DNA from 3 places in the Methylobacterium sp. UNCCL125 genome. Region 2 is predicted to be linked to each of the others. Evidence: riboswitches for the same ligand, from Rfam matches in the RefSeq annotation. Region 2 holds a riboswitch; each other region holds the start of a gene.

Region 1 (3,270 bases), on a different contig from region 2:
CGGGCGTGAGCACGTTCTCCCGCTCCACACGGAAGGCGGCGGCGGTGAGAAGCAAATTGCCGCCGAACAATTCGGACTTGGCGCCGACCTCGTAGCCGAGGCCGGTCTCGGGCGGCAGCGCCGTGCCGCGCGTGACGGCGGCGGCGTCGGTGCCGATATTCGGCCGGAAGCTCGTGCCGACATTGGTGTAGAAGGCGAGTTCCGGGATCGGCCGGTAGACCAGGCCCGCCCGGGGCGAGGCCGCGACCCGCGACTGGTCCACTTGGCTGCGCACCACGCGCTCGCGGAAGCTCTGCTCGAAGATGTCGAGCCGAAGGCCGATCAGCGCCCGCCATTCCGGGCTCAGGACGATCTCGTCCTGCGCGTAGAGGCCGGTATTGGTGATGCGCTCGATATTGTTGCGTGGGATGGTGATCGGCGGCAGCGCCTGTCCATAGACCGGCGAATAGATGTCGAGGGCGAAGGGGCTCGTGCGGAAGTTCGAGCGCAGATAGACCGTCCGGCTGTCGGTGCTCTCCCGGTCCATGCCGAGGAGGAGCGTGTGGCCGATGCCGCCCGTATCGAACCGCCCGATCAGGTCGGCCTGACCGACCGCCACGTCCCAGCGATAGTCGCGCACGTTGCGGTCGCGAAAGACGGTGCGGTTGTTGGCGGCGATTCCGCGGATCTCCGCCGATTCCCCTTCCAGATCGCCGGTGTTGAAGTAAGCGGCGAGCCGCATCTGCCAGTTCTCATCGAAGCGATGATCGACGCGGACCTGCAGCGAATTGTTGTTCTGGTAGGTGCTCTGACCGGGCTCGCCGAGGAACCGCGAGAGCGGCAGGAAGCCGAGCTGGCGGTTGAGCGCGATCACGCCCCGGTCGAAGACGATGCGGTTCTTCACGAACTCGGTCTCGACCGTAACGCGTGTGTCCGGCGTGACCTGCCAACTCACCACTGGAGCCACGAGCAGCCGGTCGCTGTCCACGAAGTCGCGGAAGCTGCCGGCCCCCTGTGCGGCGAGATTGAAACGATAGAGGACCGTCCCGTCCGCGTTCAGGGCACCGCCGGCATCGATGGTGCCGCGGGTCAGACCGAACGAATCGACCTGATTGCCGAACTCGACGAACCGTTCGGCGGTGGGTTGCTTGGTGATGAGGTTGACGAGCCCGCCGGGATCGCTGCGTCCGAACAGGGCCGCCCCCGGTCCCTTGAGCACCTCGATGCGTTCGATGTTCTGCGCGTCGGGCGGAGGCGGGGTCCCGCGATTGAGGGGGAAACCGTTCTTGTAGATCTCCGAGGTCGTCACACCACGAATGGCGTAACTGAAGATCGAGAGACCCCCGAAATTGTTCTGCTGGGCGACGCCGGGCAGATAGTTGAACGCCCGGTCTACGCGGGTGGCGGCGAGGTCTGTGATCGTCTCCCGCGGCGCCACGGAGACGGCCACCGGCACGTCGATCTGCGGAGTGGCGGTGCGCGTGGCGCTGACGGCCGTGCCCGCTCCGTATCCCGGCGTCGGGCCGATCAGGCCGATGGTGCCGCGCCCGGAGGCCGTCGTGCGGCCGGCACCCTCCCCGACCTGCTCGACCGAGAGTTCCTCCAACGTCACGCTCTCCTGCGCCCGCACGTCCTCGATCGGGAGTCCGGCCGAGAGGACAGCGGCGAGCGCCAGCCGCCGACGGCGATGCGGAGTCCGCGGACGACGCGCTGATGGCGCTGAAAACCGCGCAGGCTCGCCGAGAGACGGACGTTCGGAGGTCGCCACCACACACTCGCTGTTGCCGGGTGGAGGCCACGGGGATACGGGCAGCGTCGCCCACGAGACGGCGACACCGCGCGCTCCGCCGGGGCACCCCGCCCGAGGGACGTCATCGTGCCGAAGGCAGGTCTCCTGGCTCACGGGTCAAAGCGCCCGCCGGACCTTCCCAGTGCAAGCACCAGTGGTCATCGGTGGCAGGCGCTCGCCGCTCACAGTTGCGGGGGCAGCTTCGGATTCGCTCCGAAAAGCGCACCGAATTCCCGTCTTAGCTCCGGGCCGGGACCCGAAGAACCTTGGCTGGACGATATTCGCCACCGGCGCGCATCCGGTCAACGGGCCTGACAAACTTTGTAACAGTGTTACGTTACGTGTGGCGCTATGGACACAGTCCGATCCCCGATGGAATGCACGGCTCTCACGTTGCGGTGATGGACCGGATTGGGCTCGGACGACGCGGGTCCGAATGAGATCGGCGGGCCGATGGCGGCTGGATATGCGCTATGCTGAACCGAACGGACGAGCGGTCATCGACGCCTTGTTTCATGCGCCGCTGGGCGCCGAGCGTCTCAGCTGAATGGAAATCCGATGGAACGCTCTTGGCATCGTGTTGCTGACTGCGGAACGCGCGGCCCGAGCTCATGACCCGGCATACGGTCCTTCGGTGACCCGCTCCATCTCAGGGCCAGCCTTGCCGTCCAGCCTTGGATCGCGGCATGCGTCATCGCCGTGGTCGCGGTGGCCCCGTGCCAAAACTTCTCGTTCGGCGCGAACCCGATACCCTGACCGGCTGGCTTTGCATTGGACACATGCTCTCGATCGGTTCGGTTCTAAGCCAGCCGGTCAAGTCAGTCGTGCATTTGCGGTCGCTCGATCGCCCCTACATCTTCCGCTCGCGATGGATACGCTTCTTCTTCGGAAGTGCCTTGTGACGGCCGATGGTGACCCTGGCTTCCGACACCGTCGGTCCGGCCAGCGCCTTGCCCGGTGCGGGGCCAGCGGCCGTCGCGTCCGCGAACGTCGCGAAGGTCAACAGGGGAAAGGCGGCCAGCGCCGCCCGAAAGGCCCGGATCGTGTGCATAAGCGTTCACTCCTCTGTCTGTGGGCGCCGGGCCGTTTCCGGGGCCGGCCGGATGCGACGAGCGGTCTTCGGTTTGAAGGTGCTCCCCCGGAAACGGGCCGGTCCGACTGCGAAGTGCCGCGCCGATCATGCGCGTGAACCGGTTTGAAGAGGCTTGGGCAGAGGCCCATTTAGTCTGACAAAATATCGTCGATCTGCGACGCGCAAGACTGACAAATGGAACACATGCTGCATTTATACCAAATAAATATAAGTCATAAATCAATATAGGCGCCTTGATATTGATCAAGTTGAGCAAGCTCTGTCATGCGCGATGGGGCGTTCCGGCTGCGTCAGACGCCTTCGAGCAGTCGGTCGAGATCGAACGACGGACGCCGGCCCAGATCCGGCCCATGATCGGTCAGGAAGGTCGCGGCGCTCCGGCGTCCCTCGTCCCGAAGCATCGTCAGGA
Region 2 (3,270 bases):
CACGCGGGTGAAGGGCAGGAGCGGGAAACGCGCGGTGAGGAAGCGGTCGATCCGCATGCCGGCCTCGTCCGGCTCGACCATCAGGGTCTGCACCCCGGAGGCGAGGGTCGCGGAGGCGGCCGCGCGCTGCTCGCGGCGGGTCGGACCGGGTGTCGGCGCGGGGGCAGGGGCCGGGGCAGGCGCAGGGGCCTCCGAGCGCTTGGAAACGGGCCGGCTGCCGGGCTTCGCCGCCAGCGGACCGCGCGGCGCGGCGGCGTCGCGCCGCGGCTTCGCGGGCCGGGCCGGGGCTGCGGCTGCGGCTGCGGCGCCCTGCGCACCCCAGGGATCGCGCGCACCCGCATCGTCGCCGCGATTGCGGGCCGCGCGCTCTGCAGCGTCGCGGGCGCTGGTGCGCGGGCCCGTACGGGCACGGCCATCGGCCTGGAACTTGCCGGGCTTGAACTTGCCCGCATCGAACTTGCCGGCCTGAGGCTTGCGCCCCTTCGGCCCGCCGCTTTTGGGAGGTCGTGTCGTCATGCTTCCGCCGGCACCCGTCTCCGCTTCGGACGGAGCGTCCGGGCGCATGGGCCGCGGCGTCGCGGACGTCCGGACCGATGGGATTGCACGGCTGTAGCATCGCCCGCGCGCAGCGGCAAAGGCGGCAGCGCGATCGCGCCCGTCAGGGCTCCGCGTCCCACGCCGCGCGGAGCCAGGCCTTCAGGCCGGTCGGGAAGAGTTCCGGCCCGCCCGGGACGTCGAGCCCGTCGAGATCGCACCACCGCGCCACGCAGGCGGTGCCGCAATCCTCGTGAAAGACGAAGCGCTCCTGTCCGTCGAACCGGCCGGGCGGCAGGGCGACCGGGAACAGGAACAGCACCTCGTGCCCGACCTGCCCCTCGTGCAGGAAGATGTTCTCCACGACGCGCGGGCCGCCGAGCACCGTGACGGTGACGCCGAGCTCCTCTTCGAACTCCCGGATCAGCGCGTCCTCGGCCCTCTCACCGAACGCGACGCTGCCACCGAGGGGCCGGACACCTGTCAGCCGCCCGTCATCCGCATGGATCTCCGCCACCAGCAGGCTATCGCCGCGCCGGGGGAGCCCCAAGGCCTTCACGCGGATCTCCGCAGGGGGACGCCAGACCGTCATGCCGAACCGGCTAGATCGTTCCCGACGGCGCCGCAACGAACCGGCGGACCGCCGCATCGATCCACGACAACTCCCGGACGTGCGGTTGACGCCCGGACACACGACGGCCAAGCTGTTCCTCGACGGTTCCCCTCGGGGATCAAAAGGGAACGCGATGAGGGGTCCGCCCCGAAGCCGCGGCTGCCCCCGCAACTGTAAGCGGCGAGCCCTTCACCACCACGTCACTGGGTCACCCCGGGAAGACGGTGCGAGGGCGGCGACCCGCGAGCCAGGAGACCTGCCGTCAGCCGTGGTCACACGCGAAACGCGCCGGGCGGGGTGTCCTGGCGGGTGTCGAGGCGCCGTCAATCCCGAGGGGAGGCGGCCGCCGAGGCCTCGTTCGCGGTGACGTGCCACAGCAAGCGCGCCCGCGACGCCGTTCCCATGTCCGTCTCCACCGTTTCGCGACCTGCGATCCCTGTTCCGGGAGGCCTCCGCGCACCCGTTCAGGCTCAGGTTTCCAGATGGTCGAGGCATTGTAATGTTATTACAATGCTTATAGGACGAAGGGGCCGGCGCGCGCCGTGCACGGACCGCTTCCCCCATGCTTCGCTCGATCCATCGCGCCCGCTCCGGCGGGCCGGCTCCCCTCTGTGGCGTTCTCCTCGCGCTCCTCGCCAGTCCGACCGCCGCCCAGGAGGCCGTCACCCTGGATGAACTCTCCGTGGCCGGCGCGGGCGGAGACCCGAACCGCGCTGCGCCGAACGGCCTCAATCTGCGCACCCCGGACCGGACCGCGAGCCGCCTCGGTCTGACGCCGCTGGAGACGCCGGCCAGCCTCGACATCGTGTCGGGTGAGACCGCGCGGCTGCGCGGCCAGGATACGATCGCCGAAGCCGTGACCCAGGACGCCACCGGCATCACCACCATCGCGGCACCCGGCAACGGCAACGGCGCCTTCACGTCGCGGGGCTTCGCCGGCCCGAACTCGATCCAGCAGCTCTACGACGGCACGCGCTTCTACGTCGGCGCCAACACGGTGACCTTCCCGTTCGACACGTGGAACGTCGAGCGCATCGAGGTGCTCCGCGGCCCGTCTTCGGTGCTCTACGGCGACGGCGCCATCGGCGGCGTGATCAACGTGGTGCCGAAGAAGCCGGTCTTCGTGCCGATCAACGCCGCCCGCGCCGTTGTCGGCACGGATGGCGTTGCGCGCCTTGCGTTCGATTCGGGCGGTGGAATCGGTCAAGCGGAGTTCGGCGACACCTTCGCGTATCGCCTCAACGTCAGCGGCAATCGCGCCGACGGCTGGATCCGGCCGGAGGGCGATTTCCGCAACCTCGCGGTCTCGGCCGCCCTGCTGTTCCGACCGAGCGCCGATCTGGCGTTCACCCTGAGCCACGATCTCGGCTACCAGGAGCCCGCCCGCTACTGGGGCACGCCGCTCGTCGAGGGACGGATCCCGGACCTCATCCGGTTCAACAACTACAACGTCCGGGACGCGAAGATCACCTGGGCCGACAATTGGACCCAGCTCAAGACCGAATGGTCGCCCTCGGCCGACATCACGATCCGCAACACCGCCTACCGGCTCACCAGCCGGCGCCACTGGCTCGACGTCGAGCAATATTCCTACAACTGCGGCACCGGGCTGGTGGACCGGGGCGATTATCTGGAAATCTACCACAGCCAGGAGCAGGTCGGGGATCGGCTCGACGCGACGTTCCGGGGCAGCCTGTTCGGCTTGCCCAACCAGTTCGTGGCCGGGTTCGACGTGAACCACATCGACTTCCGGCACACCAACAACTTCTACTTCGACCAGACCACCAGCGTGCCGCTCGTCGGCTACGATCCGGGCCTCTTCCCGCAGAACGGGCGAGCCCGTCCGGCCTACGCCACGCAGACGAGCCAAGCCTCGGTCTTCGCGGAGGACCGTCTGATCCTGTCGGACAAGCTCTCGTTCCTCACCGGCGTGCGCCTCGACGTGCCGACGCTGAATCGGGAGGACCTGCAGACGGGATCGCGGTTCGAGAAGACCTACCGGGCGCTGGGCTACCGGTTCGGCCTCGTCTACAACCCGACGCCGGACAGCGCGCTCTACGCCCAGTACAGCTTCGCCACCGACCCGGTGAACAGCCTGATCACGCTGAACCAGTCGCTGGCGG
Region 3 (3,270 bases), on a different contig from region 2:
GCAGAGGAGTTGGTCCTCGAAGACCTCTTCCAGCGGATTGTCGTGATCGACCGATTGGTCCGCGGCCCGCTGGGCGGCCAGTGCCTCCGGATCGTCCGCGAAGACGCCGGCGGCGACGGCCGGGCCGTCGACCACTGCGACGACCCCGTCGACGGTGACCCGCGAGCGGATCGCCGGCCACTGGAACGCCTGAACCAACGGCTTCGGCAGCGCGAGGCCCGAGGTCTCGATCAGGATGTGCTCCGGCGGCTCGGCGCGGCCGAGGAGAGTCTCCAGCGCCGGAACGAAATCGTCCGCGACCGTGCAGCAGATGCAGCCATTCGGCAGCTCGACGATAGCTTCTTCGGTGCAGCCTTCGACCCCGCAGGCGGCGAGGAAGGACTTGTCGAAGCCGACGTCGCCGAACTCGTTGACCAGGATGGCGAGGCGGCGCCCCCTGGCGTTCTCGACCACGTGGCGGACCAATGTCGTCTTGCCGGCTCCGAGGAAGCCCGTGACGATGGTGCAGGGGATCTTGTTCACGATGGTCATTCCGCGGCCTCCAGGGTGCCGGCGGGGAGCGGGCGGGGTTCAGGGAACGGGGGGATGCGGGCGATCACGCCCTTGCGGAAGGCCTCCGGACGCTCGCGCCAGGGCACGATGCCGTCCGAGGTCGCCGCATAGGCCGCGAGCCCGGCGAGGATGGTCTCCGCCGAGGCGGCCGGATCCATGTCGCCGTAGACGTAGGTCCAGCGGTCGGCCGAGGCGACCGCCACGGTGCAGGGCCGCTTGCAGACCGACAGGCATTCCACCGCCTCGATCCGCAGGTCCGGCGTGCCGGCGCTCCGGGCCTGAAGCGCCTCCAGAAGGCGTGCTCCGGCGCGCGGTCCATCCGGATCGTCGTCCGGACGGCGGCAGGTCGTGCAGACGTACAGGACGGTCTCAGGCACGGGCCGTTCCCCGTTGCGTGTCGCGGGAAAACGCCTGCCACGCCCAGCCGAGCCCCAACCCGATCAAGATCCAGAAGACGAAGCTGATCGCCAGCGACCGGGCGGCGAACTGTGCGGCCAGCGCGGCCGGAAGCTCCGACGCGCCCTCCGGCGCCTGCGGGGCGCCGACGACGTGGGGGGTTATGATCAGGACGAGGCCACCCAGGATCGTGATCAGAGCACGGCGGATCGTGATCAGGTAGAGTCCCATTCCGGTCGCCGCCGCGGTCATCACCCACCAAGCCTGCCGCGCGGCCAGCGGTGCAGCGGCGCTGCCGGGCAGTTCCGGCGGCAGGCCGAGGCCCGGCGCGAGGGCGACGCTGGCGAAGCCCGCCACCGCGAAGGCGAGACCGACCTGCGGCGTCGGCTCGCGGCCGCAGGCGATCATCACCGCGCCGAGCAGCAGGGCGTAGCCGACGCCGCCGACGAGGGTCGCAAGACCGGTGAAGGCCATCCGCGGCAGTCCGGGGCCGGGCTGCCATTCCGGTGCCGCGGCGGGTGCGGCGTGGTCATGCCCGGCATGGGCGAGCACGATCGGAAGGGCCTTCGCGGCCTGATGCGAGGGTTCCTGCTGCTCGTAGCGCTCGGCCGCGACGATCAGCGGCGAGGTCAGCGTGAGTTCGAGGCCCGTCACAACGGCAGCCGCGAAGAAGCCGGCGGCCAGGGCCGCCGACAGAAGCCGAATGATCATCCCTGCGCCGAGGGCGTCAGTGACAGGGGAAGTTCTGGGTATGGCGGAAGTCGTGCGCCGCGTTGTGGAACGCGATCGCCGGCGAGAAACCCGCCATGAACAGCAGGCCGAGGCCCAGCATGGCCGCGAGCGCGACGGCGACCGGACGCTCCGACGAGCGGGTACCGGCGGCGACGGGGGCGAGGGTCTGAGCGGTCATCGTCGAGTGTCTCCAGCCGCCCCACCGGCGGCATTGCGGGATCCTGTTGCGACGGCAGGTCTCCTGGCTCGCGGCTCGGCGCGCCCACCGCCTTCCCGGATCGCTCCGGTGGCGCTTGGCAGGCGCTCGCCGCTCACAGTTGCGGGGGCAGCCGCGGAATCGGGGCGAAACCCCTCACCGCATTCCCTTTTCACCCCGTTGCCAGGGCACCGTCACCGGCACGTTGTAGACGCATGCCGGCGACGACACAACGGAGCGGCGCCAGATCCGTTCGGATTCCCGTGCGTCCCTTCGCGGGTGGCCGGGCTTGACGTCCGCGCCCCGATGCGGGCACCGCCGCACCGGATGCCCGGCCGGCCCGGCATGGGCACCTCCGCTCAGTTCTCGGAGACCCGATGGCCCTCGCAGACGATCCGAGCCCGGTCCTCGTCGATCTCGCCACCGGCCGCGCCCCCCGGATCGTACAGGACGAAGGCACCGCCTGGCTCGAGATCGATCTGGACGGTCGTTTTCCGATCCGCGCCGTCGCGCTGCGACCCGTACAGGATACTGTCGCGCCCGAGGTCGGCGATGTGGCCGTCGAGGTCTCGCAGGACGGCGTCACGTGGTCCGCGCCCGACATCGTCGGCTGGACCGCCAAGCCGGGCGCCCTCGTGGCCGCCATCGGAGCCGACGAGCGGGCCTGGGCGCGTCTCGTGCGGATCGCGGTGCCGGATCCGGCGCTCGTCGCAGGCGTCGACATCCGCGCCGATGAAGCCGCCATCGACCTCATCGCCCTGCGGGCGCTACTCGGGCTCGACATCACGCTCCTGAACGAGAAGCCCGGCGCTAACGTCTACGTCACCTACAATCTCGAAGCCGCGCCTGGCCGCGCTAGCCGCAACCTCGTCGGCCTGTCGCTGTTCGAGAACGGCGCCTTCGGCAACTGCCTCGTGCAGTACATCATCGCGGTCTCGATCGCGAAGGCGCTCAACCTGAAATACATCAAGGTCCCGAAGGTCGACCGCAGCAAGGTGATCTTTCTGACCCAGAGGCTGACCTGCGACGGCATCACGTTCATTCCGCCGGACGAGCCGCTTCCGCCGGACGGCTACTTCCTGTCCGGCTTGTATTTCGATCCGACGCAGTTCGAGCGGGTGACGGCGCTGCAGGGCCCGATCGACTCGCGCGCGATCGTTCAGGATGTGATCAGGCCCCTGTTCAACGGCCTGCCGCGGACATTTGCGGCCAAGCCCGACGATCAGCTCCTGATCCATATCCGGTCGGGCGACATTTTCAGCACCTGGGTCGACCCGCACTATCCGCAGCCGCCCTTCGCCTTCTACCGGATGGTCATCGACCGGCTGCAGGCCGAGGGCCGCATCCGTTCCGTCAAGCTCGTCTTCGAGAACCGTCTCAACCCGGTCATTGCA

What was found. A riboswitch is a leader RNA that binds a small molecule or an ion and turns the genes downstream of it on or off. The one in region 2 is predicted to bind cobalamin.
Region 1: linked by a shared signal. The riboswitch ahead of BM396_RS06775 (TonB-dependent siderophore receptor) and the one ahead of BM396_RS11985 (TonB-dependent receptor) in region 2 are both predicted to bind cobalamin.
Region 3: linked by a shared signal. The riboswitch ahead of BM396_RS04295 (CbtB domain-containing protein) and the one ahead of BM396_RS11985 (TonB-dependent receptor) in region 2 are both predicted to bind cobalamin.

The regions. Positions count from the first base shown of each region.
Region 1 covers NZ_FPBW01000005.1:303,563-306,832, reverse strand. The annotation lists gene BM396_RS06775 (TonB-dependent siderophore receptor) at 1-1,609, opposite strand, end outside; cobalamin riboswitch at 1,846-2,052, opposite strand; gene BM396_RS06770 (hypothetical protein) at 2,619-2,819, opposite strand; gene BM396_RS06765 (patatin-like phospholipase family protein) at 3,152-3,270, opposite strand, start outside.
Region 2 covers NZ_FPBW01000010.1:98,883-102,152, reverse strand. The annotation lists gene BM396_RS11995 (RluA family pseudouridine synthase) at 1-516, opposite strand, end outside; gene BM396_RS11990 (NUDIX hydrolase) at 659-1,126, opposite strand; cobalamin riboswitch at 1,233-1,426, shown strand; gene BM396_RS11985 (TonB-dependent receptor) at 1,710-3,270, shown strand, end outside.
Region 3 covers NZ_FPBW01000004.1:142,064-145,333, reverse strand. The annotation lists gene cobW (cobalamin biosynthesis protein CobW) at 1-531, opposite strand, end outside; gene BM396_RS04305 (DUF1636 domain-containing protein) at 528-929, opposite strand; gene BM396_RS04300 (CbtA family protein) at 922-1,659, opposite strand; gene BM396_RS04295 (CbtB domain-containing protein) at 1,676-1,858, opposite strand; cobalamin riboswitch at 1,894-2,087, opposite strand; gene BM396_RS04290 (discoidin domain-containing protein) at 2,254-3,270, shown strand, end outside.